DNA from 3 places in the Streptosporangium sp. NPDC049248 genome. Region 3 is predicted to be linked to each of the others. Evidence: riboswitches for the same ligand, from Rfam matches in the RefSeq annotation. Region 3 holds a riboswitch; each other region holds the start of a gene.

Region 1 (9,689 bases), on a different contig from region 3:
TCCAGCGGATCGCCCAGGAGCCGGTCTCGCTCCAGTCGCCGATCGGTGAGGAGGACTCCGACCTCGGTGACTTCATCGAGGACGCGGACGCGGTGGTCCCGATGGAGGCGGCGGCCTTCATCATGTTGCAGGACCAGCTCGACGACATCCTCGCGACGCTCTCGGACCGTGAACAGCGCATCATCCAGCTGCGCTTCGGGCTCGCGGACGGCCACCCCCGGACGCTGGAGGAGGTCGGCAGGGAGTTCGGCGTGACGCGCGAGCGCATCCGTCAGATCGAGTCGAAGACCCTCGCCAAGCTACGCCACCCGACGAGGGCGCAGATGCTCCGCGACTACCTCGACTGAGGAGCCGTACGGCGCGGGCCCCGGGAAGCTGGCTTCCCGGGGCCCGCGCCGTTTCACGGCCCTTTTTCCCGCGTCCGGAAAGGCGGGCTGTTCTCCCGGCCGATACAGGCGCAGACTGGGCGGATGGAGTCGCGAGCGGCGGTCGACGATGCCGCGCTCGGGCGCGAGGCGTGGTCCGTGCTCGACGCGAACTCGACGGGTGCCGCGACCGTGCCCGCGCCGGGCCTCTATCCGCACCAGTGGAACTGGGACTCCACCTTCGTCGCGATCGGCCTGGCCCGCTGGGACACCCGCAGGGCCGGAACCGAACTGCTCAGCCTGCTGGCGGGGCAGTGGCACACCGGGATGGTGCCGCACATCGTCTTCCAGCCCGCCCACGAGGAGGTCTACTTCCCCGGCCCGGCCATCTGGCGCTCGACGGAGCACCGGGCCGCTCCCCACGGCGTGTGCACCTCCGGGCTGACCCAGCCGCCGCTGCAGGCGCTGGCCCTGTGGTGGGTGTGGCGGCACGCGGCCGACCGCGACACGGCCGCGGCCCTCGTACGGCGGATCTACCCGATGCTGGTCGCCCAGCACGGCTACCTCACCACGTCCAGGGACCTGGGCGGGGGAGGGCTGGCTGCGATCGTGCATCCATGGGAGTCGGGGATGGACGACAGCCCCGTCTGGGACGCCCCGCTGGAGGCGCTGCCCCCGGTCCGCCGCGCCTACCGGCGCGAGGAGCCCTCCCAGTGGCAACCCGACAGCCACCACGACCGCTACATGGCGCTGGTCCTGGGCTACCGGGACTCCGGCTACGACCCGGCCTACCTGAGAGACGAGCACCCGTTCGCGGTCGAGGACCCGATGTTCAACGGGATCTGGCTCGCCTCCTGCCAGGCGCTCGCCGAGCTGGCGCCGGTGGCCGGCGCGGACGCGGGTCCGCACCGGGAGGCGGCGGAGCGGATCCGCGCCGCGCTGCTGGACCGGCTCTGGGCCGACGGCGCCTTCCGCGTCCGTGACCTGCGCGCGGGGCGGCTCAGTTCCATTCGTACGGTCGGCTCCTTCGGGCCGATGCTCGACGCGGGGCTGCCGGCCGACAGGGTCGCGGAGCTGGTGGTGACGTTGGAGTCGGCGAGCTTCATGGGAGCCGCGGGATACCCGGTGCCGAGTTGTGAGATCCGCGCTCCGCAGTTCGACCGGTCCTGCTACTGGCGCGGGCCGTCCTGGGTGAACACCAACTGGCTGCTGCGGCGGGCGGCGGCGGTGCACGGCCTGGCGGGGTTGGTGCGGGTGCTGGGCTCGCAGACCCTGCGCCTCGTACGGCAGGCGGGTTTCCGCGAGTGCTTCGACCCCTTCGACGGCAGCGGACGAGGCAGCCGGGACTTCTCCTGGTCGGCCGCGCTCACCCTCGACCTGCTCGCGGATACCGTGGAGTGTTGAGGTACGGCCATCGCCGGACACGACACCGAACCATGCGGGGCCGCGCCGCGCCTGTCCACGCCGTGAGGATTCACATGAAGCTCTTCCGCCGCCTGCCCGCCGAGGTCCGCGAGGCCATCGATCCCGGTGACCGGGTGCTCACCTATGCCGAGGGCCCGGACGGTTACGTGATCGCCGCGGACAGGGCACTTTACCTGGGCGGCGAGCGCCTGCCCTGGTTCTGTGTGGACCGCGGCGCCTGGGACGAGGAGGGTCTGACCGTCGTCACCACCGGCGGGCGGTCGTACCGGGCGCTGCTGCCCGAGCCCGGCCGGATCCCCGAGGCCGTGCGGGAGCGGGTGACCGCCTCGATCGTGGTCAACCACTATGTCCCGCTGGACGCGCGAGGGGGAGTGCGGCTGGTGGCGAGGAAGGCCGACGCAGACCGGCTGGTCTGGGAGTTCGTCTTCGACGCGGGTCTTGACCCGGACGACGCCGGGCTGCGCGCCCTCGCGGAGCAGGCGCTTGAGGAGACCCGCAGGAGTTTCGGCGTCTGAGCCGCGGCCCGAGGGGGCCGGACACGCGAAAGGCCCCTGAAGGGGCCTCTCGCGGGATTCTCGGGTGCCGACAGGGCGGCACCCGCGAGATCAGTAGGGCGTGTCGGTCCGCTGTTTCTCCGGCCAGCCGGTGCCCGTGTCGTCGTGCTCGTCGTGCCAGCCGTTCGCCGACTGCAGGAAGGGCAGCCGGTTTCTGGCCGCGTCGCTCACCTTGGTCCTCGCCACGCCGGTGGCCTTGGAGACCTTTGCGCCCATCAGGCCGGCCGTCTCCTGCACGGTGGGGTTGTCGATGACCCGCTGGGCCATCCTCTTGATCTGCTCGTAACGCTCCCGACCGGCGCGGCTCCCCAGGATGTAGCCGGCCGCGAAGCCGATCCCGAACATCAACCGATAACGCATGTCCACCTCCACAAGCATGTTCCGCAGGTCCCTGTCCTGTGATCACCTGCGGATAGCCATTCGTCTCGCACCTACCCCGGACTATCGATGCGACACACACCCATGGAGTGCGCTAATCTATTCCTGCGCCGCAAGGAACGGGGACACCCGATCCGACCAGCGCAAAGCGCAATCCCGTGTAGCTCAATCGGCAGAGCAGCCGGCTGTTAACCGGCAGGTTATAGGTTCGAGTCCTATCGCGGGAGCCGAAACCGGAGCCCCGGAAGCCCAGCTTCCGGGGCTTTTGGCATCTCATACCCCGGTTTGGTGGCCTGTTCATGCCCCGATTCAGCGGACAAACCACGGTGAATCACAGAAAATGAGTGAGGCCCTGCCCGGTGTCGCCGCGATCGCGGTGATGAGCCGGCGCGCGGTCGCCGCGGACCAACAGTGATCGCAGCGGGGAAGGGCCGCCGCGTTCAGGGCACCACGCCGCCCGGAACGGCAGTCGTGCCCGTGAGCCACAATGGGTGGTTTTTCTGTGCTGACCTGGCGAAGGTCCCGGCGTGCGCCGGATCCGTTCCACGAGGCCCCCAAGGTCCCCGAGGTGCCTCCAGCCGACGTGATGGCGGCGGCCGAGGACTACCTGAGGCTGTTTCACGCGGAGAATCCCGGCGCGGGGGTCCTGCGGGAGCGCCTGCGCGAGATCCGGCAGGAGATCGCCGACACGGGAACGTACACGCACACCAGCGGTGAGCTGGTCTTCGGCGCCAGGGTGGCCTGGCGCAACAGCGGCAGATGCATCGGGCGGCTGTACTGGCGCTCGCTGCGGGTGCGCGACCGGCGGCATGTCACCACGGCCGAGGGCGTCGCCGTCGAGTGTGTGAACCACCTGCGGGACGCGGCGCCCGGCCGCCGGATCCGCCCGACGATCACCGTCTTCCCCCAGGACCGGCCGGGGGCGCCGGGACCGCGGATCTGGAACGAGCAGCTCATCCGGTACGCCGGGTACGCGACGGCGGACGGTTCGGTCGTCGGGGATCCCCGCTACGTCGGCTTCACCGCGATGCTGCGCGAGCTGGGCTGGTCCGGCGGTCCCGGAAGCCCCTTCGACGTCCTCCCACTGGCGGTCTCGGTCGGGAGCGGGCCGCCGCTGCTGTCCACGATTCCCGGCGACGCCGTGCTGGAGGTCGCGCTTTCGCACCCCCGTCACCCGTGGTTCGAGCAGCTGGGGCTGCGCTGGCACGCGGTACCGGTCATCTCGAACATGTGCCTGGAGATCGGCGGCGTCTGCTATCGGGCGGCGCCGTTCAACGGCTGGTACATGGGCACCGAGATCGGCGCCCGCAACCTGGCCGACGCCGACCGCTACGACCTGATGCCGTTGATCGCCCGGCGTCTGGGCCTGAACACCGGCACCGACCGCTCGCTCTGGCGGGACCGGGCGCTGGTGGAGTTGAACGTGGCGGTCCTGCACTCCTTCGAGCGGGCGGGGGTGACGATGACGGACCACCACACCGAGGCCAGGCACTTCCTGATCCACCTGGAGCGCGAGGAGCGGGCAGGACGGGTCTGCCCCGCGGACTGGACCTGGATCGTGCCGCCCATGTCGGCCTCGGCCACGCCGGTCTTCCACCGCTACTACGAGGACAGGCGGCTGTCGCCGAACTTCGTCCACCACGCCGACTCCCTGGAGCGTGCGCTCGGCCACCGGACCGCGACGGGAGGTTGACTCGGGGAAGACGTACCGGCGCCGCACCCGCGGTGACCCGCCGCGTGGTGGGGCGCGGCCCGGCCCGCTCCCGCGGGCCTCCCTCTCCCCGGTCCGCTCGCACCTGCTGACACCGGGAAGGGAAAAGGTGTAGAACGATATTCTGTAGCTCTCCGGGTGGGGAGCTCCTGTGCGGGAGCGCCCCGGGGGCTTCCGGGAGGGAGATGCGATGGTCGACCTGGTGCTGCCGTCGATCGAGCGGGGCGTGCTGACGCTGACGTTCAACCGGCCGGACCGGCTCAACGCCTGGACCGACGAGATGGGCCGCCGCTACTTCGACCAGCTGGCCGAGGCGGAGAAGAACCCCGAGGTCCGGGTGATCGTGGTCACCGGTGCGGGAAAGGGCTTCTGCGCCGGGGCGGACTTCCGGACGCTCACCGCCATCCAGGACGGCTCGTACGCGGGGGAGCCCGACCGGCGCCCCAACACCTTCCCGACCACGATCCGTAAGCCGATCATCGCCGCGGTCAACGGCGCCTGCGCCGGGCTCGGCATGGTCCACGCCCTGGTCTGCGACCTGGTCTTCACCGCCGCCGAGGCCAAGTGGACCACCGCCTTCGCCCGGCGCGGCCTGGTCGCGGAGTACGGCCTGTCGTGGATCCTGCCCCGCCTGGCCGGGCAGGCCAGGGCCATGGACCTGCTGCTCTCCGGGCGCACCTTCACCGGAGCCGAGGCCTGCGAGCTGGGCCTGGCCAACCGGGCGGTGCCGGGAGAGCGGCTGATCGAGGAGACCCTGGCCTACGCCCGCGAGCTGGCGACGTACAGCTCTCCGGCCTCGATGGCCGTGATCAAGCGTCAGATCTGGGGCGACTGGCAGCAGACCCTGGAGGCGTCGGAGTCGGCCGCGGCACGCCTGATGGTCGACTCCTTCACCCGGCCGGACTTCGCCGAGGGGGTCGCCAGCTTCGTCGAGCGCCGCGCCCCCGGCTTCCCGCCGCTGTAGTCACGCCGTAGTCGCTCCGGCGCTCTCAGCTGACCAGGGCGAGCCAGCGCGGAGCGGTGTCGAAGGGGGCCGTGCGGGCGGTGACGGCCTCCATCAGCCAGGCGGCCGAGGCGCGGGCGCTCCGGACGACCTCGGGCGGGTAGGCGTACCTGACCCGGTGCTCCTCGAACTCGTCCTCGTCGTCCAGGAAGACCCGGCAGGCGCGGCCCTTAGCCGGGTTGCGGCGCGTCCGGATCACGTCGAGGTCCAGGTCGACCATGGTGACCTCGCCGTCGCTCCACCGTGGCACGGTGGAGATGTCGCAGTAGATCTCGTGTTTGTGCGGGGCGGAGTTGAAGGCGGCGGTCCACCAGGCGTCGCGGGGGAAGAGCATCACGAAGGCATGCGGGGAGGCCACCTCGGGTCCGTGGCCCTTGCGGCCGACGGAGTTGGCCGCGCAGCCGGTCCACACCCCGTGCTCGTCCTCGCCGAGCAGGAGACCGCTGTGGTGCCAGTGCAGTGACCCGTCGTATTTGCGGTAGACCACCTTCACCGTCTCATAGGACATTCCCCAACATTAAGCCTTGACAGAGATCTATGTATTTCCTACCTTCTAAATAGGTTAAGAGTGTCAGTGCGAAGCCCCGGCTGGCTGACCGGCAACCCTCGCACCGCGGCGGGGTGCCCCCGGGGGAGACCTGGCGGCACGGTCGGCGTGCCGCAAGCGCGGACCCCCTCACCGGGGTCACCGAGACATGTCCGGGAGTGCCACATGTCGAAGACCAGCACACTGAACTGCGCGAGCCCCGTCGACCCCGACACCCACGGCCACTACCGGCCGCACCGCAGAGCCGCCGCATGAGCGCCTCGATCGCCGTCGTCGGTGCCGGCCCGACGGGCACCTGCCTGGTGGAACGCATCTGCGCCAACGCCGCCGACCTGCTCGGCTGGCCCTCGCTCGACGTTCACGTGATCGACCCCCACCCGCCGGGCGGCGGCCGCGTCTGGCGCCGTGACCAGCCCGAGCTGCTCTGGATGAACTCCGCGGCCGCCGACGTGACGCTCTTCACCGACGAGTCGGTGCGCTGTGAGGGGCCGATCCGTCCAGGCCCCACGCTGGCCGAGTGGCTCGGCGGGGACCCGGGCACCTTCGCCTCCCGCCCGGCGCAGAACGGCTACCTCTCCCACGTCTTCAGGCACGCGGTGGAGACCGCCCCGCGCGGGGTCAGGGTGCACGTGCATCCGGCCCGCGCCGTCGACCTCGCCGACATCCCCGACGGCCAGGCGGTACGGCTGGAGGACGGCCGGACGATCGAGGTCGACGCGGTGATCCTGGCCCAGGGGCACGGCGACGTGACCCCGAACGGGGAGGAACGGGCGCTGGCCGACCTGGCCGTGCGCGGCGGGCTGCGCTACCTGCCCACCGGATACGCGGCCGACCTCGACCTGGACGGCATCCCCGCCGGAGAGCCGGTGATCGTGCGGGGGATGGGGCTGGCCTTCGTCGACCTGATGGTGCTGCTCACCTCGGGCCGGGGCGGCCGGTTCGTCCGCGAGTACGACGGGGAACTGGTCTACCTGCCCGGCGGGCGGGAGCCCCTGCTGCACGTGGGATCACGGCGCGGCGTGCCGTACCACTCCAAGACCGGCTACCCCTTCGGGGGCGCACGCCCGCCGGTGCCGCGCTTCCTCACCCGCGAGGCGCTGGGCGAGGGCCCGTGGAACTTCCGCCGGGACGTGTGGCCGCTGGTCGCCAAGGAGCTCGCCTTCGCGTACTACCACGAGCTCCTCACCGCCCACCCCGAGCGCGCCAGGCTGGACTGGGCGGCGTTCGCGGAGGCGTTCGCCGACGAGGAGTGGCGCAGCCCGGGCATCCGCAAGCTGATCCGTACGGCCGTGCCCCGGCACCTGGACCGGCTCGACCTCGACCGGCTCGACCGGCCGCTGGCGGGCATCAGGTTCGGCGACCGGGCGGGGCTGCAGAAGTGGATGCACGGCTACCTCGCGGCCGACCTGGAGCGGCGCGCCGACCCGGCGCACAGCGCCGACCACGCCCTGATCCTCGGGCTGATCTCCGTCTACGGCGTCCTGGCCGAGCTGGGCGTCTCCGACCCGTGGTTCCACGGGTTCTTCAGCTACATCGCCAGCGGCCCGCCCGGCCCCCGTCTTGAGGAGTTGCGCGCCCTGGCCAGGGCGGGGGTGGTCACCTTCCTCGGCGCCGACCTCAAGGTCGACCACCACGACGGGCGCTGGCGGGCGCAGAGCCCCACCGTGCCCGGCGGCGTGACGGCCACGACCCTCGTCGAGGCCAGGCTGCCCGCGCCCAGCGTGAGCCGGGCCACCGACCCGCTCATCGGCGCGCTCCGCGACCGGGGCGAGCTCGACGAGAAGTCGGGGCTGGTGAACGTGCGGGCCGCGGACCGCCGCCTGGTCGACAGGTCCGGCACCCCGCACTCGCGCAGGTTCGCCTTCGGTCCCTGGGTCGTCGGCGGCCAGGCCACCGGCGGCTTCGCCAGACCCCGCCTCAACGCCCCGCTCTTCCGCCACGCCGACGCCCTCGCCCGGATCGTCCTGTCCGAGGCGGTCGGCACCCAGATAAGAAGGCACGTCGCATGAACCGCCAGGTCTCGAAGGAGAAGAGAGTGAAGTTGCGATGGGGCGCCCTGACCCTCGCCGGGGTGCTGGCGCTGGCGGCGTGCGGAGCCGAGAGCGGGGCCCCGGCCGTGGCGGCCGGCGGCGACGGAGGGTCGCTCGTCTGGGCCGTCGAGACGCAGCCGATCACCTTCAACCCGCACCAGTGGGGCCAGAACAAGGCGCGCCTGCTGGTCCACAACCAGTTCGACGCGTTGATCGCCCGAGGCGCGAACGGCGATTTCCTGCCGTGGCTGGCCACCTCCTGGCAGGTCTCCAAGGACGGCCTGACCTACACCTTCGAGCTCCGCGACGACGTGACCTTTCACGACGGTGAGAGGTTCGACGCCGCCTCGGTGAAGGCCAACCTCGACCAGCTCGTCTCGCCCGGCTACAACGCGGCGGTCAGCGCCATCCAGCTGCGCAACTTCGACCACGCCGAGGTGAGCGCCCCGTACACCCTGAAGGTCACGCTGAAGGCCCCGGACGGACTGTTCCTGGACTTCCTCTCCTCCCCGCTCGCCGGCCAGGTCTCCCCGAAGTCGCTGAAGAACGCCAAGGACCTCAAGGCGGGCGGGGTCGACGTGGTCGGCACCGGGCCGTTCATCCTCGACCGGTTCACTCCCGGCCAGGAGGTCCACTACCGGCGCAACCCGAACTACGACTGGCCGCCCGCCGGCGCCGCCCACCAGGGGCCGGCACACCTGGCCGAGGTCACCTACCGCTTCCTGCCCGAGGCGGCGGTGCGGGTCGGCGCGCTCACCTCCGGGCAGGTACAGGTGATCGAGGGCGTGCCCGCCACCGAGATCGGCCTCATCAAGGGCGACCCGGAGCTGACGCTGGAGACCAGCCTCAACTCCGGCAGCGCGTTCTCCTACTACTTCAACGTCTCCCGCCCCCCGTTCGACGACAAGCGGGTCCGTGAGGCGTTCCGCGACGCCGTCGACGTGGACGCCGTGCTCGACTCCGTCTACCGGGGCACCGCCAAGCGAGCCTGGAGCGTCATCGGCCAGGGCAGCCCGCGGTTCTACGACCCCTCGCTGGAGAACACCTTCGGCAACGACCCGGCGCGGGCCAACAGGCTGCTCGACGAGGCCGGCTGGAACGGACGTGACGCCGAGGGCTACCGGGTCAAGGACGGCAGGCGGCTGACGGTCCGCACGGTCAGCGCCGCGCCGTTCGTCCGCGACCGCCGTGACGTCCTCGCCCAGGCCGTCCAGGCGGCGGTCAAGCGACACGCGGGTATCGACTTCCAGATCAAGCTCGTGGACCAGGGCACCGCGCAGCAGGCCGCCGACGAGAACGAGTACGAGATCTTCGAGAACTCGCGCGGCGACACCGACGTCGGGGCGGCGCTCAACCTGATCCTGCCGAAGGGCGCGGCGATCAACCGTACGAGGTACGAGAGCGCGGAGCTGGACAGGCTGCTCACCGACGCGTCGGCGACCTCCGACCTCGCCGAGCGCAAGGAGCTCTACGCCAAGGTGCAGAAGATCGTGGTCACGGACGAGGCACTGCTGCTCCCGCTGTACGTGCCCGCCGACCAGATCGCCTACGGCGCGGGTGTCACCGGCATCACCTTCGAGCCGGTCTCCGGCACCCCCAACAGTGCCTACGACGTCCGGATCGGGACATGAGCACCCTCACACTCACCCGGCGGCGGGGGCTGGCCGCCGCCGGGT
Region 2 (9,689 bases), on a different contig from region 3:
AGACGTCGACCCCGACGGGGTGGCCGTTGATGGGGATGGTGGCGCTGACCTTGTTGCTCCTCGTGTCGATCACCGACACGTTGTCCGACTGCGCGTTGGTCACGTAGACATGCGCGTTGTCGGGAGCGACCGCCACCCCGATGGGGTTCTCACCGACGGTGATGGTGGCGGTGACCCGGTTGGTCGTCGTGTCGATCACCGACACGGTGTTCGACTGTGAGTTGACCACGTAGACGACGTTCTCCGGCGGTCTGGTCGCCACAGCCGTGGCCGTCGGCACCGCCAGTCCGGCCACGATGACCGGCACCGCCACAGCCGAACGGACGCGCGACCGCCACTCGCCTCTCTGTAACCGACCGGGCGATTTCCAGTGGCTATGCTCCATCGTTCCCCTCGCACACCGCTGCACCACCAAGAACCCGTCGCTACGGCAAGGACTTCGTTCTATGGCCACACGGCGGCGTGTCCCGGAAACGACACACCGGCTTGAACTCTTGTTCCGCCCACCTTGTCCATTTATTGCTTGATAGCACGGAAATCAGCCGGACGGCATGGATGTGGTCGCGGCCCCCGGCCCTGATCGGCCCCGGCCTTTCGCGGCCCCCTCTCGCCTGCGGCTCCGCACGGGCGGCGCCCATCGGGGCGACTCCTCCGAAGACGTACGACGACAGGCGTCCCCTCGGGGAAACAGCAAAAGAGGCGCCCCCGAGATCCCGGGGTCGCCTCTTTTACCAGAAAGCGTTGGACTTAGAAGTCCATGTCGCCGCCGCCGGGCATGGCGGGAGCGGCCGCGGCCTTCTCGGGCTTCTCGGCGATGACGGCCTCGGTGGTGAGGAACAGCGCCGCGATGGACGCCGCGTTCTGCAGAGCGGAACGCGTCACCTTGGCCGGGTCGATGATGCCCGTCTCGAACAGGTTGACGTACTCGCCGGTGGCGGCGTTGAGGCCCTCACCCGCGGGAAGGTTGCGCACCTTCTCCACCACGACGCCACCCTCGAGGCCGGCGTTGACGGCGATCTGCTTCAGCGGCTCCTCAAGGGCCTTCTTGACGATCGCGGCACCGGTGGCCTCGTCGCCGGAGAGCTCCAGCTTGTCGAACGCCTTGGCGCCGGCCTGCAGCAGGGCCACGCCACCGCCGGGGACGATGCCCTCCTCGACGGCCGCCTTCGCGTTGCGAACGGCGTCCTCGATGCGGTGCTTGCGCTCCTTGAGCTCGACCTCGGTCGCCGCGCCGGCCTTGATGACGGCCACGCCGCCGGCCAGCTTGGCGAGACGCTCCTGGAGCTTCTCGCGGTCGTAGTCGGAGTCGGTGTTGTCGATCTCGGCGCGGATCTGGTTGACCCGGCCGGCGATCTGCTCGGCGTCGCCGGCACCGTCGACGATGGTGGTCTCGTCCTTGGTGACGATGACCTGGCGGGCGCGGCCGAGCTGGTCCAGGGTGGTGGACTCCAGCTTGAGGCCGAGGTCCTCGCTGATGACCTGGGCACCGGTCAGGATGCCGATGTCACCCAGCATGGCCTTGCGACGGTCACCGAAACCGGGCGCCTTGACGGCGACCGAGCGGAACAGACCGCGGATCTTGTTGACGACCAGGGTGGCCAGGGCCTCGCCCTCGACGTCCTCGGCGATGATCAGCAGCGGCTTGCCGGCCTGCACGACCTTGTCGAGAACCGGGAGCAGGTCCTTGTTGGCGGACACCTTGGAGTTGACGACCAGGATGTACGGGTCGTCGAGGACGGCCTCCATACGCTCCGGGTCGGTCACGAAGTACATCGAGGTGAGACCCTTGTCGAAGCGCATGCCCTCGGTGAGCTCGAGCTCAAGGCCGAAGGTGTTGCTCTCCTCGACGGTGATGACGCCTTCCTTGCCGACCTTGTCCATCGCCTCGGCGATCATCTCGCCGATCTGCGGGTCGCCCGCGGAGATGGATGCGGTGGAGGCGATCTGCGCCTTCGTCTCCACGTCCTTGGCCAGCTTGGACAGCTCCTCCGACACGCGCTCGACGGCGGCCTCGATGCCCTTCTTCAGGGACATCGGGTTGGCACCGGCGGCGACGTTGCGGAGACCCTCGCGTACGAGAGCCTGAGCGAGCACGGTGGCGGTGGTGGTGCCGTCACCCGCGACGTCGTCGGTCTTCTTGGCGACTTCCTTGACGAGCTCGGCCCCGATCTTCTCCCACGGGTCCTCGAGCTCGATCTCCTTCGCAATGGAGACACCATCGTTGGTGATGGTGGGGGCGCCCCACTTCTTCTCCAGAACGACATTGCGGCCCTTGGGGCCGAGGGTCACCTTGACGGCGTCCGCGAGCTGGTTCATGCCACGCTCGAGACCGCGCCTGGCGTCCTCGTTAAACGCGATCATCTTGGCTGCCATACGGCTAGACCTCCCAGAGACAGGGTGGCTTGCACCGGACCGAGCCGACGCCCGCGACGGCATGCGGGCCCACGACTCCGTTCGGCGGGCCCCATCGCCTCGATCCAGGGTTGGCACTCTCTATGCGTGAGTGCCAACAACGTGTTTAGCACTCTACCTTGCCGAGTGCAAGCCACGACCCCTTGACCTGCGTCGCGCCCGGAGCGGGCTTCCGCTCCGGGCCACGTCAGCGTATGCGCCGCGTCACGCGGGCGTGTGTTCCGCGCAAAGCGAAGGCCCGGCTCGCCGATTGGGGAGGCGAGCCGGGCCTAGGTGGTGTGGATCCGGCGGACTGCGCTGCCGCGGGATCCACCGGCCCCTCCCCGCGGGTTCACGGGACGGCCATGTCAGACCGCCCGGACGGACTCCGCCTGGGGACCCTTCTGCCCCTGGGTGATCTCGAACTCGACTCGCTGGCCCTGCTCGAGTGCACGGTAGCCATCCATCATGATCGCGGAGTAATGGACGAACACATCCTTACCACCGTCTACCGCGATGAAGCCGTAGCCCTTGTCCGCGTTGAACCATTTGACGGTGCCCTGCGCCACTTGCGACTCCTCTTACTGGACTTAAGGACGACGCCCATTCCTCTCGCGAAGTCCTCAATCTCCGGGGCAGACTTCGCCACATCGATCGTCCTCGACCATACCTGTGGGAACCGGTTGGGCAACAGAGTCAAGCACCAAACTAGCTCTTTACAAGAGCATTTAGTACGAGAGCACAGTTTGACTATCACTATTAGTTAGTTAAAGATTACATTATCTTTCCCCACCGCGAATACCGGTTTACGCCACAAAGCATGACACCCGCACGCGGCCGGAGCCGGGCGGGTGTCATGGAGAGGGTGTCGCAAGCGCCCCCCGGGAGGGTGAGGCGGGTGCGACCGGCGCGGTGCGGGGGGTGGGTCTCAGCCCCCGGCGACCGCCGGGATGATGGAGACCTGGACGCCGGAGGGCGTGGCCGTGTCGAGGTTGTCGGCGAAGCGGACGTCCTCATCTCCCACATAGACGTTGACAAAACGGCGGATCTTACCCGTTTCATCAAGAATCCGGGCACCGATCCCCGGGAAGTCCGCGTCAAGCTTCTGGAGGACGTCGCGCAGGGTCTCGCCCTCTCCGCTCACCTCGGCAGCACCACCGGTGTAAGTCCGGAGAATCGTCGGAATCCGCACAGAAACGCTCATAATTCAGTACCTTTCACGATTTCTAGGCGATTGCCGCACGGAATGCGTCAAGGGAGGGACGAATCACGGCGGTGGGGCGCGCCTCGGCGGCCACCGCGTCGAGGGTCTTGAGACCGTCGCCGGTGTTGAGAACCACGGTCTCCGCCTCCGGGTCGAGCCTCCCGGCCGCGACCAGCTTGCGGAGCACGCCGACGGTGACACCTCCGGCGGTCTCGGCGAAGATGCCCTCGGTCCTGGCCAGCAGCCGGATCGCGTCGACGATCTCGGGGTCGGTGACGTCCTCGACCGCGCCGCCGGTGCGGCGGGCGATGTCCAGCACGTACGGACCGTCGGCGGGGTTGCCGATCGCCAGCGACTTGGCGATCGTGTCCGGCTTCACCGGGCGGATCACGTCGTGGCCCGCCTTGTAGGCGGTGGAGACCGGGGAGCATCCCTCGGCCTGGGCCGCGAAGATCTTGTACGGCCTGTCCTCGACGAGACCGAGCTCGATCAGCTCCTTGAAACCCTTGTCGATCTTCGTGAGCTGGGAGCCCGACGCGACCGGCACGACGATCTGGTCGGGAACGCGCCAGCCGAGCTGCTCGGCGATCTCGTACGCCAGCGTCTTGGAGCCCTCGGCGTAGTACGGCCGGAGGTTGACGTTGACGAAGCCCCACTTCTCGCCCAGTTCGTCGCCGATGAGCTCCGAGCAGAAGCGGTTCACATCGTCGTAGGTGCCCTCGATGCCGATGAGCCTGCCCCCGTACACGGAGGCCATGACGACCTTGGCCTGCTCCAGGTCGGCGGGGATGAACACGCAGGCGTCCAGCCCGGCCCGCGCGGCGGCGGCAGCGGCGGCACCGGCCAGGTTGCCGGTGGAGGAGCAGGAGAGGGTGTGGAAGCCGAAGTTACGGGCCGCCTCGACGGCGATGGCCACCACACGGTCCTTGAAGGAGTGCGTGGGGTTACCGGAGTCGTCCTTCACGTGCAGCGAGCGCATGCCCAGCTCGCGGGCGAGGTTGCCGGCGTTGACGAGCCTGGTCCAGCCGGGCTCCATGTTGGGCTTGGCGGCCACGTCGGCGGGGACGGGCAGCAGCGAGCGGTAACGCCAGATGTTGGCCGGCCCCTCGGCGATCTGCTCCCGGGTCACCCGCCCGAAGTCGTAGGCGATCTCAAGGGGCCCGAAACACTCGATACAGGCGAAGCTCGGGCCGAGGTCGTAGCGGGCACCGCACTCGCGACAGGACAGGGCCACGGCGGGGCCGAACTGCTGGTTTCGGGTGTCTTCGACACGACCGAGCGAGGTGGTGGTGTTCTCAGTGGTTGCGAGCGCCATGAAGCGAGGCCTTTCCCTCATCTTCGTCTGCGGACCACCCTGGTCACAGACCGGAATTGGCACCTGTCCCGGCTGACCTCGTGTCGATTACGAGTCTTGAACCGGGATGGTTGCCGGGGCTTCGCAGGGCCGATCCCTCCACCCCTCTGGATGAGCAAATATTCAGTTGGAGACCTGACAGGCAGGTCTTAGGCACTCTACATCGCCGTACCGCCACCCCGGCCACTTGTCTCACTATGCGAGACGTAGCGTGTTACCTGCCGGACAGAGCGCCCTTGTCCGCAGCAGGGGCGCCGCCGCGGCCGGCAGGCACCGGTCGCGGTGGACGTCCCGTGGAACCTCCCGCGCCAGGCCGCGGAAGGCGGGTCAGGGCGCCTTGGCCTTCAGCGTGTAGGGGCTGGAGCCGCTCACCGAGACCACCCGGTAGCGGTAGGCGCCGGGCGGGCCGGTGTAGCTGATCCGCTCGTCGGAACCCGCGCCCTCCGAGGTCGCGACGGTGACCCAGTTCGGCCGCCGCCACCTTTGGAGGTAGAGGTCGAAGTCGACGCCGTCGCCGCCGTCCAGGCAGGCGGAGTGCATGCCGGCGACGGCGGCCCGGTAGTAGCGGCTCGGCTGGGAGACGGACTGACCGTTGTTCAGCGTGCCGGTGTAGACCTTCGGGTAGCCGGTGCAGACCGTCGGAGCGGGCGGGACGGTGCCCGGTGGGTTGGTGGCGTCGCCGGTCAGCAGGGTCAGGTCGTAGGCGGTGAGGATCTCGTTGATCGGCTGGAAGTAGGTGACGCCGCCCGTGACGCAGTTGCCGGAGCCGCCGGAGGTGACCCCCTGGGCCTGATCCACGGAGATGAACGAGCCACCCGAGTCGCCCGGCTCGGCGCAGACACTGGTACGGGTCAGCCCGTGGATGGTGCCCTGGGGGTAGGTGACACTGGCGTTGAACTGCCGGATGAGGCCGCAGTGCCAGTCGGTGGTGGAGCCGGAACGGCAGATCGAGGCGCCCTCCAGAGCCGGTCGGGAGCCCGCGACGGGCACGGTGCCGCCGGCGCCGTTGCTCACCACCGGTTTGGGCGTCCAGCCGGCGTTCACCGCGACCCAGGCGTAGTCGTTGCCGGGAAAGGACGACGCCCGGAAGACCCCCAGGGGCACCCGGTTGAAACCGGTGGTGGCATCACCGGTCTTACCGCAGTGACCGGCACTGACGAACCCCGCCTGGGTCCCGCGCATCACCGAGAAACCAACGGAGCAACGACTCGCGACACCGACGTAGTAGGCGTCGCCGCCCTGCAGGTCGCTGAGGAGCCGGGGCCGCTCGGTGGACGGCACCACCTTCACCACACTTGAGTCGGCCCCCACGGCCTCCACGAGATCCTCGGTTGCCAGTGGGCTCTTCGACAGGATGACGATCCTGTTGTTCCTGGCGTCGACGAAGCGCACATCACCCCCGCCGCCTTTTCCCGGCAGGTCCACGTTGAGGTCACTGATGAGCCCGGCGAGTTCCGTCAGCGACCGTTTGACGAGTTCGGCTCTGGCGCCCGCCGCGACGATCGCGGGGAGGTCGGCGGGGTCGGTGGTGGCCACCACGAGGGTCTGCGAAACGGTTCCCATCAGCCACGAGCCGCCGAAACGGTCGCCGAGTCTCGCACGGAGGTCCGCCTCGACTCCCGACATACGGATCTCGTTGGCCAGACGTGCCCGCACCTGTTCCCTGGTCAGGCCCAGGTCGCGTTGGAGCGCCTCCAGCATGCCCGACGGCGGTTTCCAGGCGGACGCGGCGACCGGAACCCCCTTAGCCCGGGGTCCGGCCGCAGCCGGCACACCCGTCAGGGTGAGCGCGGTGACCGCCAGCACGCAGCCCGTGGCGACGGCATGTCTGCCGAACATGAAACTCTCCTCGACCTCGGCTTTCACAGCAGGAGGGGGAGAGCGCCGCACGGGCAACGCCACCCTAATCCAGCCATTGCCGCCAGGGCCTCGAACGCCACACGCCACGCGGCAGACGATTTGAGGCCGTTCGGCGGCATGCCGGCCGCGGCCTGGGTGAGGGCCGCGGAAGGCGGGTCAGGGCGCCTTGGCCTTCAGCGTGTAGGGGCTGGAGCCGCTCACCGAGACCACCCGGTAGCGGTAGGCGCCGGGCGGGCCGGTGTAGCTGATCTGCTCGTCGGAACCCGCGCCCTCCGAGGTCGCGACGGTGACCCAGTTCGGCCGCCGCCACCTTTGGAGGTAGAGGTCGAAGTCGACGCCGTCGCCGCCGTCCAGGCAGGCGGAGTGCATGCCGGCGACGGCGGCCCGGTAGTAGCGGCTCGGCTGGGAGACGGACTGACCGTTGTTCAGCGTGCCGGTGTAGGTCTTCGGGTAGCCGCTGCAGTCCTGCTTGTCCGATGGGGTGGTGCCGGAGACGCCACCCGGCGAGCCGACGGTGCTGTCGGTCAGCAGGGTCAGGTCGTAGGCGGTGAGGATCTCGTTGATCGGCTGGAAGTAGGTGACGCCGCCCGTGGCACAGTCCCCGGAGCCGCCGGAGGTGACCCCCTGGGCCTGATCCACGGAGATGAACGAGCCACCCGAGTCGCCCGGCTCGGCGCAGACACTGGTACGGGTCAGCCCGTGGATGGTGCCCTGGGGGTAGGTGACACTGGCACTGAGCTGCCGGATGATCCCGCAGTGCCAGTCGGTGGTGGAGCCGGAACGGCAGATCGAGGCGCCCTCCAGAGCCGGTCGGGAGCCCGCGACGGGCACGGTGCCGCCGAGGCCGTTGCTCACCACCGGTTTGGGCGTCCAGCCGGCGTTCACCGCGACCCAGGCGTAGTCGTTCTCGGGAAAGGACGACGCCCGGAAGACCCCCAGGGGCACCCGGTTGAAACCGGTGGTGGCATCACCGGTCTTACCGCAGTGACCGGCACTGACGAACCCCGCCTGGGTCCCGCGCATCACCGAGAAACCAACGGAGCAACGACTCGCGACACCGACGTAGTAGGCGTCGCCGCCCTGCAGGTCGCTGAGGAGCCGGGGCCGCTCGGTGGACGGCACCACCTTCACCGCCTCAGTGTCGACACCGGCGGCCTCGATGAGGTCCTCCGCGACCAACGGCTCCGACGACAGGACGACCACCCTGTTGTTCCTGGCGTCGACGTAGCGGACACTCCCCTCGTTCTTGGCGCCGGGCACCGACTGGTCGAGTCCTTCTATGTGCTTGCCGAGTTCCGCCAGCGACCGTTTGACGACCTCGGCCCGGGCGCCCGCCGCGATGATGTGGGGGATGTCGGCCTCGTCGGTGGTGGCCACCACGAGGGTCTGCGCGATGGTTCCCATCAGCCACGAGCCGCCGAAACGGTCGCCGAGTCTCGCACGGAGGTCCGCCGCCACTCCCGTCAGGCGGGCCTCGTTGAGCAGGCGCGCCTGGGCCTGTTCCTTGGTCAGTTCCAGGTCGCGTTGGAGCGCCTCCAGCATGCCCGACGGCGGTTTCCAGGCGGACGCGGCGACCGGAACCCCCTTAGCCCGGGGTCCGGCCGCAGCCGGCACACCCGTCAGGGTGAGCGCGGTGACCGCCAGCACGCAGCCCGTGGCGACGGCATGTCTGCCGAACATGAAACTCTCCTCGACCTCGGCTTTCACAGCAGGAGGGGGAGAGCGCCGCACGGGCAACGCCACCCTAATCCAGCCATTGCCGCCAGGGCCTCGAACGCCACACGCCACGCGGCAGACGATTTCGATCGGATCTCACCTCGCCGGCGCGCTCTCGTTCCCGCGCGGGGGCTCCCCGGGCCGGCTCGGCCGTTCCCGGGACCCGTCGAGGTCAGAAGCCGTAGGCGTCGCCCAGAGCGCCCTGGACGTACTTGCGCGCCTGGTGAATGCGGGACTTGGCGGTGCCCAGCGGGATGCGGAGCTGCTCGGCCACCTCGTTGTAGTCGAGCTGGCAGATGTCGCGCAGCACCAGTGCCTGGGCGAGATCGGGCTTCTCCGCCTCCAGGGCCTCCATCACGTCGAGCAGGTCCAGCCGGGATCCGGCGATCACGCTCACCCTGGCGACGTCCGGCTTCTGCAGCGGCAACTCGTCCGAACTCTGCTCCGCGGCGCGGCGCTTCAGCGAACGGTAGGTGCTCCTGGCGCAGTTGGCGGTCACGATGTGCAGCCAGGTGCTGAACTTGGCGCGCCCCTCGAAGCGGCCGATGTTGCGTGCCACCGCCAGCAGGGTGTCCTGGCAGGCCTCCTCCGCGTCCTGCCGGAAGGGAAGGATGCGCCCGCAGTGCCGGAGCACCGCGGGCTCGATACGCTTCAGCAGCTCGCCGAGCGCGCGGTGGTCACCTTGGGCGGCCGCCCGGGCCAGCTCCTCGGTCGTCTCGTCCAACGCCATCACGAGCCCCCATCAGCGGTCACAGTCGCTGGACATCCTACGGTCGGGGATCCCCGTTGCCGACCTTCGGCTTCGTTACAAAAAGCGACGAACCCGAAATATGCCGATCTCCGCCCTTATGTGTGCTCCCAGTGGGGGTCCGCCAGGAGCGCGGGACCGGTCGTCAAGGCGTCGTGAACCCCAGGGTGTAGGGGCTGGAGCCGCTCACCGAGACCACCCGGTAGCGGTAGAAGCCGGGCATGCCGGTGTAGCTGATCTGCTCGTCGGGCCCCGAGCTGTCCGAGGCGGCGACGGTGCTCCAACCGCTTCCCTTCCACCTCTCCAGGTAGAGGTCGAGATCGACGCCGTCGTCCCCGTCCAGGCAGCCGTGGTGCTGGCCGGCGACGGTCGTCCGGTAGTAGCTGGTGCTCGGCCGGTAGACGACCTGACCGCTC
Region 3 (9,689 bases):
GGCTCGGTCGACATGAGCGCTCTGGGCCTGGCCCCGGGGCGGCTCCCCATCATGATCCGCCACCCCGGTCCGCTCCCCGCGCCACCGGCCGTGGAGATCACCCACGTGGAGACGACGGCACAGCTGCGGACCGCGGAGAACATCGTGGTCCACGGATTCCCGCTGACCAACTTCCAGCCCTACCGCCCGGGTGACGCCTTCTCCGAGGACCTGCTGGGCCACCCCGGCGTCGATCTGTTCCTCGCCGCGCGGGACGGGGTGCCCGCCGGAGCCTGCATGACCGTCGTCGACGGCACGGTCGGCGGGACCTACTGGGTGACCACCCTGCCCGGCCACCGCTCCCGCGGAGTCGGCCGGGCGCTCATGCACGCGGTCCTGGCACACCTGGGGGACCTCCCCGCCACCCTGACCGCGGCCAAGGCCGGCAAGCCGCTCTACGACTCCCTCGGCTTCGACACCATCACCGATGCGACCTGGTGGATGTGACAGGGCAACGGAACCCCGCCTGGGAGCCGAGCCGCGGTACCGGTCAAAAGTACGGCCGAGCCGGTGCGAACCCTGCTTTTGACCGATGCCCGGTACCGGACCGGGTCCGCAGAATGCCTCCATGCCAAACGAAGACCCCCTACGGCGCCGAATGCCGAGGGTCTGAGCTGCGCCGATACCGCTACGGCCCCCTCGAATGGCTCTGGCGCCGGGCCACCTGGGCCCAGCGCCCGCCCTTGCGCCGCTCCCCCTGACACCACCGCGCGGCGAGCCGGTTCAGACCCGTACGTCGAGGGCGGTGAGGCCGCGGATGATGTAGCCAGGGCCCCAGCCGGGCTCGGTGGCGAGTTCCAGCTTCGGTGCCTTACGGAGCAGGGCGCCGAAGGACTCGATCAGTTCGATTCTGGCCAGGGGGGCGCCCAGGCAGAAGTGGATGCCCGCGCCGAAGGAGATGTGCGGGTTGTCCACCCGGCCGACGTCGAAGCGGTCGGGGTCGGCGAAGACCTCGGGGTCCCGGTTGGCCGAGCCGAACAGCAGCGCCACCTCGGTGCCGCGCGGGATGTCCACCCCGCCGACGGTGATGTCCTCCAGGACCCAGCGCTCGAACATCTGCAGCGGGGTGTCCCAGCGCATCATCTCCTCGATCGCGGTGGGCAGCAGGCCGTGGTCGGCGCGGAGCCGCTCCAGCTCGGCCGGGTTGCGGAAGAGCGACCACCAGCCGTTCCCGGTGACGTTGACCGTGGCCTCGTGCCCGGCGTTGAGCAGCAGCACGCAGGTGCCGACCAGTTCCTCCTCGGTGAGCTTGTCGCCCTCCTCGGCCACCAGGGCGAGCGCGCTGATCAGGTCGTCGCCGGGGTTCGCCCGGCGGGCGCGGGCCAGCTCGACGAGGTAGGCGGAGAACTCCTCGGCCGCGCGTACCGCGGTGTGCTGGGCCTCGACGGAGGGGTTCAGCTCGTACATCCCGCAGATGTCGGCGGACCAGGGGCGGAGCAGGTGGCGGTCGGCCTCGGGCACGCCGAGCATCTCCGCGATCACGGTCACCGGGAGCGGCTCGGCGACCTCGGAGATCAGGTCTCCGCCGCCGCGCTCGACGAAGCGGTCCACCAGCTCCCCGGCGATCTCGGCGACCTTGGGGCGGAGCGCCTCGACCATGCGCGGGGTGAACGCCTTGGAGACCAGGCGCCGGAGCCGGGTGTGCACCGGTGGCTCGACGTCGAGCATCCCGGCCCTGACCACCCGCCAGAACGGGTCCTGGAACTCGGGGTCGTCGGGCCTGCCGAACTCGGCGTGGGTCGCCATGTGCAGGTAGGAGCGGCCGAGCCGACGGTCGCGCAGCAGCGCGTTGACGTCGGCGTGCCGGGCGACCAGCCACTGGCCGGTCGGTTCAAAGAAACTGACCGGCCGCTGCCGCCTCAGCTCGTCGTAGACGTCGTACGGATGGGCGACGAATTCCGGATTCCAGGGATCAAAGCGCACATGGACATCGTAATGTCGCCCCATGTGTCAATTGCCTGGTCCGCCCCCTGGAGCTGGGCCGACGTTCGACAGCCCGGCCGCCGCCCCGCGACGGATGCGCTACGCCTCGGTCGGCTCGTCCGACTTCTCGGACCGGGCCGCCTTGGTGCGCAGCCGGATGTTCAGCAGCTCCACGACGAGCGAGAAGGCCATCGCGAAGTAGATGTAGCCCTTGGAGATGTGCTGCCCGAGGCCCTCGGCGATCAGCACGACGCCGATCAGCACCAGGAACGACAGGGCGAGCATCTTGATGCTCGGGTGCTTGTCCACGAAGCGGCTGATCGGGCCTGAGGCGAAGAGCATCACCAGGACCGAGACGATCACGGCCGCGATCATGACGCCGAGCTGGTCGACCATGCCGACCGCGGTGATGACCGAGTCGAGGGAGAAGATGATGTCCAGCAGCATGATCTGGGCGATCACGGAGCCGAAGGAGGCCGCGACCTTGGTGCTGCCGTGCCCGGACTTGCCCTCGACGTTGTCGTGTATCTCGATGACGCTCTTGCCGAGCAGGAAGAGCCCGCCGCCGAGCAGGATGAGATCTCGTCCCGAGATCTCCTGCCCCAGGACCTCGAAGAGCGGCGCCGTGAGTCTCACCACCCACGACAGTGCCAGCAGCAGCAACAGCCGGCTGAGAAGGGCCGCGAGGAGACCCAACTTGCGCGCCTTGTCCCGTTGCTCGGGCGGAAGCTTCCCCGCCAGGATCGAGATGAAGATGATGTTGTCGATGCCTAGCACGATCTCCAGAGCGACGAGGGTGACGAACCCTATCCAGATCTCCGGGTTGGTCACCCAGTCCAACATCTGAGCCTCCAGCTCGCCTTACTTGATCACTACCGGCACGACGAGGTTTGTCGTTCGGCGTTGTTCACCCACTACCAGGACAGACATCACCCGCCGCCGGACGCCACCCGGCTCACTGCCCAGACGAACGGGATCCATCGTGAGTTCCCGAACCCAAGGGACATCGCTTGCGAATTCCCGGCAGAGGTCGGTTATAGTTCCCCCGTAGGTCATGAGTGCCAGTGACAAGCCCCGGCTCGCTGGCCGGCAACCCTCGCGTCCGCGGCGGGGTGCCCCGGGTGAGGACCTGGTCCGGCACGAGGTGTGCCGGGCAAGCGCGGGCTCCAGGCACCTGTGCCACGGGTTGGGGTCCGATGACCTCGAAGGAGCCCTGGCATGTCCATACTGACGATCTCCACCGCCGTAGCCGCCGACACGGCCACCCCCGCGACCCGTACGTCCGGCGACCGGCCGATCCCCGCCGTGCTCGGTTCCGATCTGGAGGTTCCGGTCAGGGGCGGCAGGCTCGTCCGCTACGCCAACCTCGACTACGCCGCGAGCGCCCCCTGTCTGGAGCCGGTGAGCGCCGCCGTCGCCGCCGCGCTCCCGGCGTACTCCAGCGTCCACCGAGGCGCCGGGTACGCCTCCCAGCTGACCACGGCCCGCTACGAGCAGGCCAGGCAGACGGTGCGTGCCTTCGTCGGTGCCCGTCCCGGCGACTCGGTGATCTTCACCAGGAACACCACGGACGCGACCAACCTGCTGGCCCGCAGCCTGCCCGAGGGCACCACCGCCGTGGTCTTCGACACCGAGCACCACGCCTCGCTGCTGCCCTGGAAGCGTGCCCTGCGGCTGCCGGTCCCCGCCTTCCCCGGCGAGGCGGTCCGCGCCGCCGACGAGGCCCTGGCCTCGGTCGAAGGCCCCAAGCTGCTGGTCGTGACCGCCGCCTCCAACGTCACCGGGGAGCTGTGGCCGATCGCCGCGCTGGCCCACATCGCCCACCGCCACGGCGCCCGCGTCCTCGTCGACGCCGCGCAGCTCGTCCCGCACCGCCGCCTCAACCTGACCGCGCTCGACCTGGACTACGTGGTCTTCTCCGGTCACAAGCTCTATGCCCCGTTCGGCGCCGGCGCGCTGATCGGCCGTTCCGACTGGCTGGCCGACGCCGAGCCGTACCTGCGGGGCGGCGGGGCGGTGAGGGCGGTGAACGACGACGGGACCGAGTGGCACGACGACCCCGAGGCCCGCCACGAGGCCGGAACCCCGAACGTCCTGGGTGCCATCGCGCTGGCCGCGGCCTGCGACGCCCTGACCGCCACCGGCTGGACCCCGCTGGTCCACGAGGAGGAGCGTCTCCTCGACCGGCTGCGCGCGGGCCTCGCCTCCGTCCCCGGCGTGCAGGAGCTGTCCCTGTGGGGCCCCGACCACCCGCGCGTCGGCATCGTCTCCTTCGTGGTGAACGGCCGCACCGCCCGCGAGGTCGCCGAGGCCCTGTCCGGCGACTACGGCATCGGCGTCCGGGACGGCAAGTTCTGCGCCCACCCCTTCGTACGGCACCTGCTGGACGCCAAGGACGGCGGCTGTGACGACCCCGCCGCCTCCGCGGTGCGCGCCTCCATCGGCATCGGCACCACCTCCGAGCACGTCGACCGGCTGATCGCCGCCCTGCGGGATCTTGCCTCGCGCGGCTGACGTGACAGCATAGGCATATGAACGAGCCTCGCCGTGAGCTGAGCGTGGGGATGGGCGCGGGCGCCGCCGCCGTGCGGGAGGCGCACGGCAAGGAGCTCGCGACCGAGGACATGATCCTCAACATCGGGCCGCAACATCCGTCCACGCACGGCGTGCTGCGGCTGCGGCTCACCCTGGACGGGGAGCGGATCAGCTCGGCCGAACCGATCGTGGGCTACATGCACCGGGGCGCGGAGAAGCTGTTCGAGGTGCGTGACTACCGGCAGATCATCGTGCTGGCCAACCGGCACGACTGGCTGTCGGCGTTCGCCAACGAGCTGGGCGTCGTCCTCGCGGTGGAGCGGATGCTCGGCATGGAGGTGCCGGTCAGGGCGGTCTGGACCCGCACGCTGATGGCCGAGCTCAACCGGGTGCTCAACCACCTGATGTTCCTCGGCTCCTACCCGCTGGAACTCGGCGCGATCACCCCGATGTTCTACGCGTTCCGGGAACGCGAGACCCTCCAGGCCGTGATGGAGGAGATCGCCGGCGGCCGGATGCACTACATGTTCAACCGGGTCGGCGGCCTGAAGGAGGAACTGCCCGAGGGGTGGCTGGGCCGGGTCTCGACGGCCGTGGCCGACGTGCGGCGACGGCTGCCCGACATCGAGAGCCTGATCGCCGGAAACGAGATCTTCCTCGCCCGTACCCGCGGGGTGGGCGTGCTGGACCGCGAGACGGTCATGCAGTACGGCGTGAGCGGCCCGATCGCCCGTGCCTCCGGCGTCGACCTCGACCTGCGCAGGGACGAGCCCTACCTCGCCTACGGCGAGCTGCCGGTGAAGGTGGTCACCCGCTCCGCCGGGGACTGCCACGCCAGGTTCGAGGTGCTGCTGGAGCAGGTGAAGGTCTCCCTGGACCTGGCGGACGCCTGCGTGCGGCGGCTCCGCGAACTGCCCCAGGGGCCGATCAACCAGCGCCTGCCCAAGGTGCTGAAGGTCCCCGAGGGCCACACCTACGCCTGGACGGAGAACCCGCTCGGCCTCAACGGCTACTACCTGGTCTCGCGCGGGGAGAAGACACCGTGGCGGATGAAGCTCCGGTCCGCCTCCTTCAACAACGTCCAGGTGCTGCGCGAGATGCTCCCCGGCAACCTGGTCTCCGACATGGTCGCCATTCTGGGCTCGTTGTTCTTCGTCGTCGGCGATATCGACAAGTGAGGCACGGTCAGGAGCGCATGATCGAACCCGGCGGAGACCAGCGGAGGACGACTCCCCCGACGACACCCGCGTCCCCCGCCGATCCCGGCGACTCACCGGCCGTCGGCAGGCCACCGCGGGACCGGTACGTCGACTGGTTGCGCGCGTTCAGCCTGCTCGTCGTGGTGGTCTGGCACTGGGCTTTCACGATCCTCCAGTGGGGGCCGGACGGCCCCTCGCCGACGAGCCCGCTGGGCTTCACCTCGGGGCTGTGGATCCTGACCTGGCTGCTGCAGGTGTTGCCGCTCTTCTTCTACGTGGGCGGGTACGTCCACCTGCTGTCCTGGAACCGCGCCTGCGAAGGCGGGATGGGCATCGGCACCTTCGTGTGGCGGCGCATCCGCGGCCTGGCGATCCCGACGCTGGCGCTGGCCGGAACCTGGATCGTGCTGGGCGCGCTCGTGACCTGGGCGTTCGGGATCAGGTGGATGAACCGGGTGGTCCTGCTCGTCATCAGCCCGCTCTGGTTCATCGGCGTCTACCTCGTGCTGATCGCCCTGCTCCCGGTCGCGCTCTGGCTGCACCGGCGCTTCGACGTGCTGATCCTGATCTGGCTGGCCGGGGCGGCGCTCGTCGTCGACGTGCTGCGGCTGCGCTACGGGTACGAGGCCGTGGGCTGGCTCAACATGATCATTGTCTGGGGGCTGGCCCACCAGGCCGGGTTCTTCTACGCGAGGGTGGTGGCGCTTCCCCGCCGCTTCGACATCGCCATCCTGTGGACCGGGCTGTTCGCGCTCTTCGGCCTGGTCTACTCGGACATCTACCCGGGCTCGATGGTCGGCGTGCCCGGCGACAAGCTGTCCAACATGGCGCCGCCCACCTTCGTCATCGTGGCGTTGCTGATCTTCCAGATCGGCCTGGTGGAGGTGCTGAGGCCGGCCATGGAGCGCCTGCTCGACCGTCCCAGGTGGCAGCGCGTGAACGAGACGGTGAACCGGTTCGCGCTCCCGCTCTTCCTGTTCCACACGACCGGCATGGCCATCTGGGTGGCGCTGACCTGGTGGCTGGCGGGCAGCAGGCCGGGCAGCCTGGTCCGGCCCGACCTGCTCTGGTGGCTGGAACGCCCCCTGGCCGTCGCCGGAGCACTGGTGTGCACCCTTCCGGTCATCATGCTCTTCGGCCGGAAGTGGGCCAGGAGGCGCTGACGCGTCCCCTCAGCGGTCGTCGTCCGCGGAGTCCTTGGGCACCTTGCAGCAGTGCTCCAGGTACAGGGCCGCGCAGACCAGCAGCACGCACACCAGCGCCGACCCGCCGGTGATGAAGAAGTCCTGACGGGGCACCCTCTGGTCGAGCAGTTCGGCGGTGTAGAGAGTGAACCCGGCGAAGAGTCCCGCGAAGACCGCCCCGGCGTACGCGGAGGCCTTGGCCAGGGCCGCCAGCCGGGCCACCGCCAGGGCATCGACGGGCTTGGTGTCGGGCCTGCGCTCGATCCTGGCCTTCGTCATCCACCCGCTGTAGGCCTCGCCGATCGCCAGCACGAGCACCGTCGGGATCGCCGTCCACGGCATGGTCGGCAGGGACACGTAGAGCGGCTTGAGCAGCGCCCAGGTGAGGATGGTGACCACGACGAAGAGCCCGACGAGGACGCCGGGACGGCTGGGCCTCACGCGGCCTCCCGCAGGACCAGCTCGGGGCGGGGCCGCACGTAGTCCTGGTCGAGACCGGCCAGCAGATCGGCCACCCGACGCCCGGACAGGACCGCGTCCGGATCGGCCCGCACCCACGGGACCAGCACGAACGCCCGCTCGTGCGCCCTGGGATGCGGCAGGGTCAGGTCTGGGTCGTCCATCACGACGTCTCCCACGGTGATCAGATCGACGTCCAGGGTGCGCGCTCCCCAGCGCTCCACCCGGACCCGTCCGAAGGCGTTCTCCACACCTTGAGCACGATCGAGGAGGGCCCGGGGTTCCAGCGCGCTCTCGGCGATCACCACCGCGTTGAGGTAGGCACCCTGCTCCGGGCCGCCGACCGGGTCGGTCTCGTAGACCGGCGACACCGCGACGAGCGTGAGCCCCGGCTTGGCGAAGAGGGCGTCGAGCCCGCCCCGCAGAGTGCCGAAGCGGTCGCCCAGGTTACTGCCGAGCGCCAGGACCACCCTCATACCCGGCCCCGGGTGATCGTCACGATCACGTCGTCGAACGGCAGCGGGATCGGCGCGGCGGGCTTGTGCACGCTCACCTCCGCCGACCGGACGAGCTCGCGGGCCAGGCAGACATCGGCCAGGCGCTGGGCCAGGGTCTCGATCAGGTCGACCGGCTCGCCCGCCACGACCCTCGCCAGATCCTCGGCGAGCTCGCCGTAGTGGACCGTCCTGCCGAGGTCGTCGCGGGCCGCCGCGGGCGCCGTGTCGAGGAAGAGCGTGACGTCGACGACGAACTCCTGGCCGAGCTCCCGCTCCGCCGCCAGCACGCCGTGCCGCCCGCGCACCCGCAGCCCCTTCAGGCTGATCCGGTCCGCCACCTGGCCCGACGGCAGGCCGTACGTCGTATCCGCCGGACCCCCCAGCGGGTCCTGGAGCGGATCGCCGATCAGGTCCGCGACGTCGTCGTTGATCCGCAGGGGCCGCTGGTCCTGGGATCCGTCACCGGCCCGTACCTCGGCCACCCGGGAGGCGTTCCCGTCGGGCCGTTCGCCGGTGCGCTCGCTCACGCCACCTCCTCTTCCTCTTCGTCGTCGTCACCCTGCAGCACGGGTGAGCCGTGGTGCAGCCAGAGCCGCCATCCCGCGGACGTGCGCACGAAGGTGTTGCTCGCCACCACCTTGCCCGCGGCGAAGCTGGAATCACCCTCGTCTCCCGCGGTGAGGATGTTCTCCTCACAGGTGAGGATGGCGACGTCACCCAGGACCATGACGCGGACGTCTGTCAGCACGAACTGGATGTAGGGCGTGTTGGCCATGATGAGCGCCCATGAGCGCAGCACCTCCTGCCGGCCGTTCACGATCGGCCACCCGGGGTGCACGCAGCTCACCTGCTCGCCATCGATGTCCTCGGCCCAGATCTCGGTCATCTTGTCGAGGTCGGCGTCCTCGATGGCGGTGTAGAACGCCTGGTTGACCGTCTCGACGGCGGTGGTGTCGACGCTCATGGTCTCGCTCTCTGAACTGCGGCGGCCACACGGACGGCGTCCGCGTTCGGGCGGACATCGTGCACACGCACGCACCAGGCCCCCGCCTGGGCGACGAGGGCGGTCACGGCGAGCGTGGCGTCGTCACTGCGGCTGAAAGGACGCGGTGTGCCGTCCGGGGCGGCCAGCAGGCGACCCAGGAATCGTTTCCGTGAGGCCCCGACGAGCAGCGGACGGCCCAGTTCGGCGAGCCTGTCGAGGCCCGCGATCAGAGCCCAGTTGTGGTCGGGGTTCTTGGAGAAGCCCAACCCCGGGTCGAGCACGATCTGTTCCTCCGCCACCCCCTCGGCCAGCACGGACTCGACCCGCTTGGTGAGCTCCTGGCAGACCTCGGTCACCACGTCGTCGTACACGGCCCGCTCCTGCATGGCGTGGCTGTGCCCCCGCCAGTGCATCACCACGTACGGCACGCCGGATGCGGCCACGACCCTGGGCATCGCCGGGTCGGCCAGCCCTCCGCTGACGTCGTTGACCAGTTTCGCCCCGGCCTCCACCGCCACCTGGGCGACCTCGGCCCGCATGGTGTCGACGCTGACGGCGACCCCCGCGCGGCTCAGCTCCCTGATGACCGGCTCGACCCTGGCCACCTCCTCCTCCAGCGGCACCCGCGCGGCGCCCGGCCTGGTGGACTCGCCTCCCACATCGACGATGTCGGCCCCCTGCTCGACCAACTCCAGGCCGTGGCGCACGGCCTCCGCGGGGTCGAACCATCGGCCGCCGTCGGAGAAGGAGTCGGGAGTCACGTTGACCACGCCCATCACGAGACACCGGCCCACGTCCGGCAGCCCGGGCACACTCCACGTAGTCATGCGGACAAGCCTAGGCGTTGCGTACCGTCCGCCCGTCTCGC

The links. Region 3 has a riboswitch for S-adenosylmethionine ahead of AB0K21_RS32285 (aminotransferase class V-fold PLP-dependent enzyme). Riboswitches for the same ligand answer to the same signal wherever they lie in the genome.
Region 1: it holds a riboswitch for S-adenosylmethionine, as region 3 does, so the genes downstream of both, AB0K21_RS10120 (FAD/NAD(P)-binding protein) here and AB0K21_RS32285 (aminotransferase class V-fold PLP-dependent enzyme) in region 3, are expected to answer to the same signal.
Region 2: it holds a riboswitch for S-adenosylmethionine, as region 3 does, so the genes downstream of both, thrC (threonine synthase) here and AB0K21_RS32285 (aminotransferase class V-fold PLP-dependent enzyme) in region 3, are expected to answer to the same signal.

The regions. Positions count from the first base shown of each region.
Region 1 is NZ_JBFAQY010000004.1:194,123-203,811, reverse strand. Features, by position in the region: gene rpoD (RNA polymerase sigma factor RpoD) at 1-347, shown strand, start outside; gene AB0K21_RS10155 (hypothetical protein) at 471-1,769, shown strand; gene AB0K21_RS10150 (hypothetical protein) at 1,844-2,305, shown strand; gene AB0K21_RS10145 (YtxH domain-containing protein) at 2,396-2,704, opposite strand; tRNA gene AB0K21_RS10140 (tRNA-Asn) at 2,877-2,949, shown strand; gene AB0K21_RS10135 (nitric oxide synthase oxygenase) at 3,210-4,415, shown strand; gene AB0K21_RS10130 (enoyl-CoA hydratase-related protein) at 4,624-5,397, shown strand; gene AB0K21_RS10125 (DUF402 domain-containing protein) at 5,423-5,944, opposite strand; SAM riboswitch class IV at 5,997-6,109, shown strand; gene AB0K21_RS10120 (FAD/NAD(P)-binding protein) at 6,235-7,992, shown strand; gene AB0K21_RS10115 (ABC transporter substrate-binding protein) at 8,019-9,644, shown strand; gene AB0K21_RS10110 (ABC transporter permease) at 9,641-9,689, shown strand, end outside.
Region 2 is NZ_JBFAQY010000006.1:27,051-36,739, reverse strand. Features, by position in the region: gene AB0K21_RS13690 (YncE family protein) at 1-307, opposite strand, end outside; gene groL (chaperonin GroEL) at 748-2,373, opposite strand; gene AB0K21_RS13680 (cold-shock protein) at 2,760-2,960, opposite strand; gene AB0K21_RS13675 (MoaD/ThiS family protein) at 3,320-3,595, opposite strand; gene thrC (threonine synthase) at 3,618-4,910, opposite strand; SAM riboswitch class I at 4,925-5,067, opposite strand; gene AB0K21_RS13665 (S1 family peptidase) at 5,277-6,788, opposite strand; gene AB0K21_RS13660 (S1 family peptidase) at 6,966-8,489, opposite strand; gene AB0K21_RS13655 (RNA polymerase sigma factor) at 8,698-9,255, opposite strand; gene AB0K21_RS13650 (S1 family peptidase) at 9,419-9,689, opposite strand, start outside.
Region 3 is NZ_JBFAQY010000023.1:71,969-81,657, reverse strand. Features, by position in the region: gene AB0K21_RS32300 (GNAT family N-acetyltransferase) at 1-486, shown strand, start outside; gene AB0K21_RS32295 (cytochrome P450) at 763-1,962, opposite strand; gene AB0K21_RS32290 (TerC family protein) at 2,062-2,805, opposite strand; SAM riboswitch class IV at 3,013-3,128, shown strand; gene AB0K21_RS32285 (aminotransferase class V-fold PLP-dependent enzyme) at 3,181-4,476, shown strand; gene AB0K21_RS32280 (NADH-quinone oxidoreductase subunit D) at 4,494-5,675, shown strand; gene AB0K21_RS32275 (acyltransferase) at 5,693-6,859, shown strand; gene AB0K21_RS32270 (DUF3180 domain-containing protein) at 6,869-7,321, opposite strand; gene folK (2-amino-4-hydroxy-6-hydroxymethyldihydropteridine diphosphokinase) at 7,318-7,815, opposite strand; gene folB (dihydroneopterin aldolase) at 7,812-8,174, opposite strand; gene AB0K21_RS32255 (nuclear transport factor 2 family protein) at 8,360-8,800, opposite strand; gene folP (dihydropteroate synthase) at 8,797-9,648, opposite strand.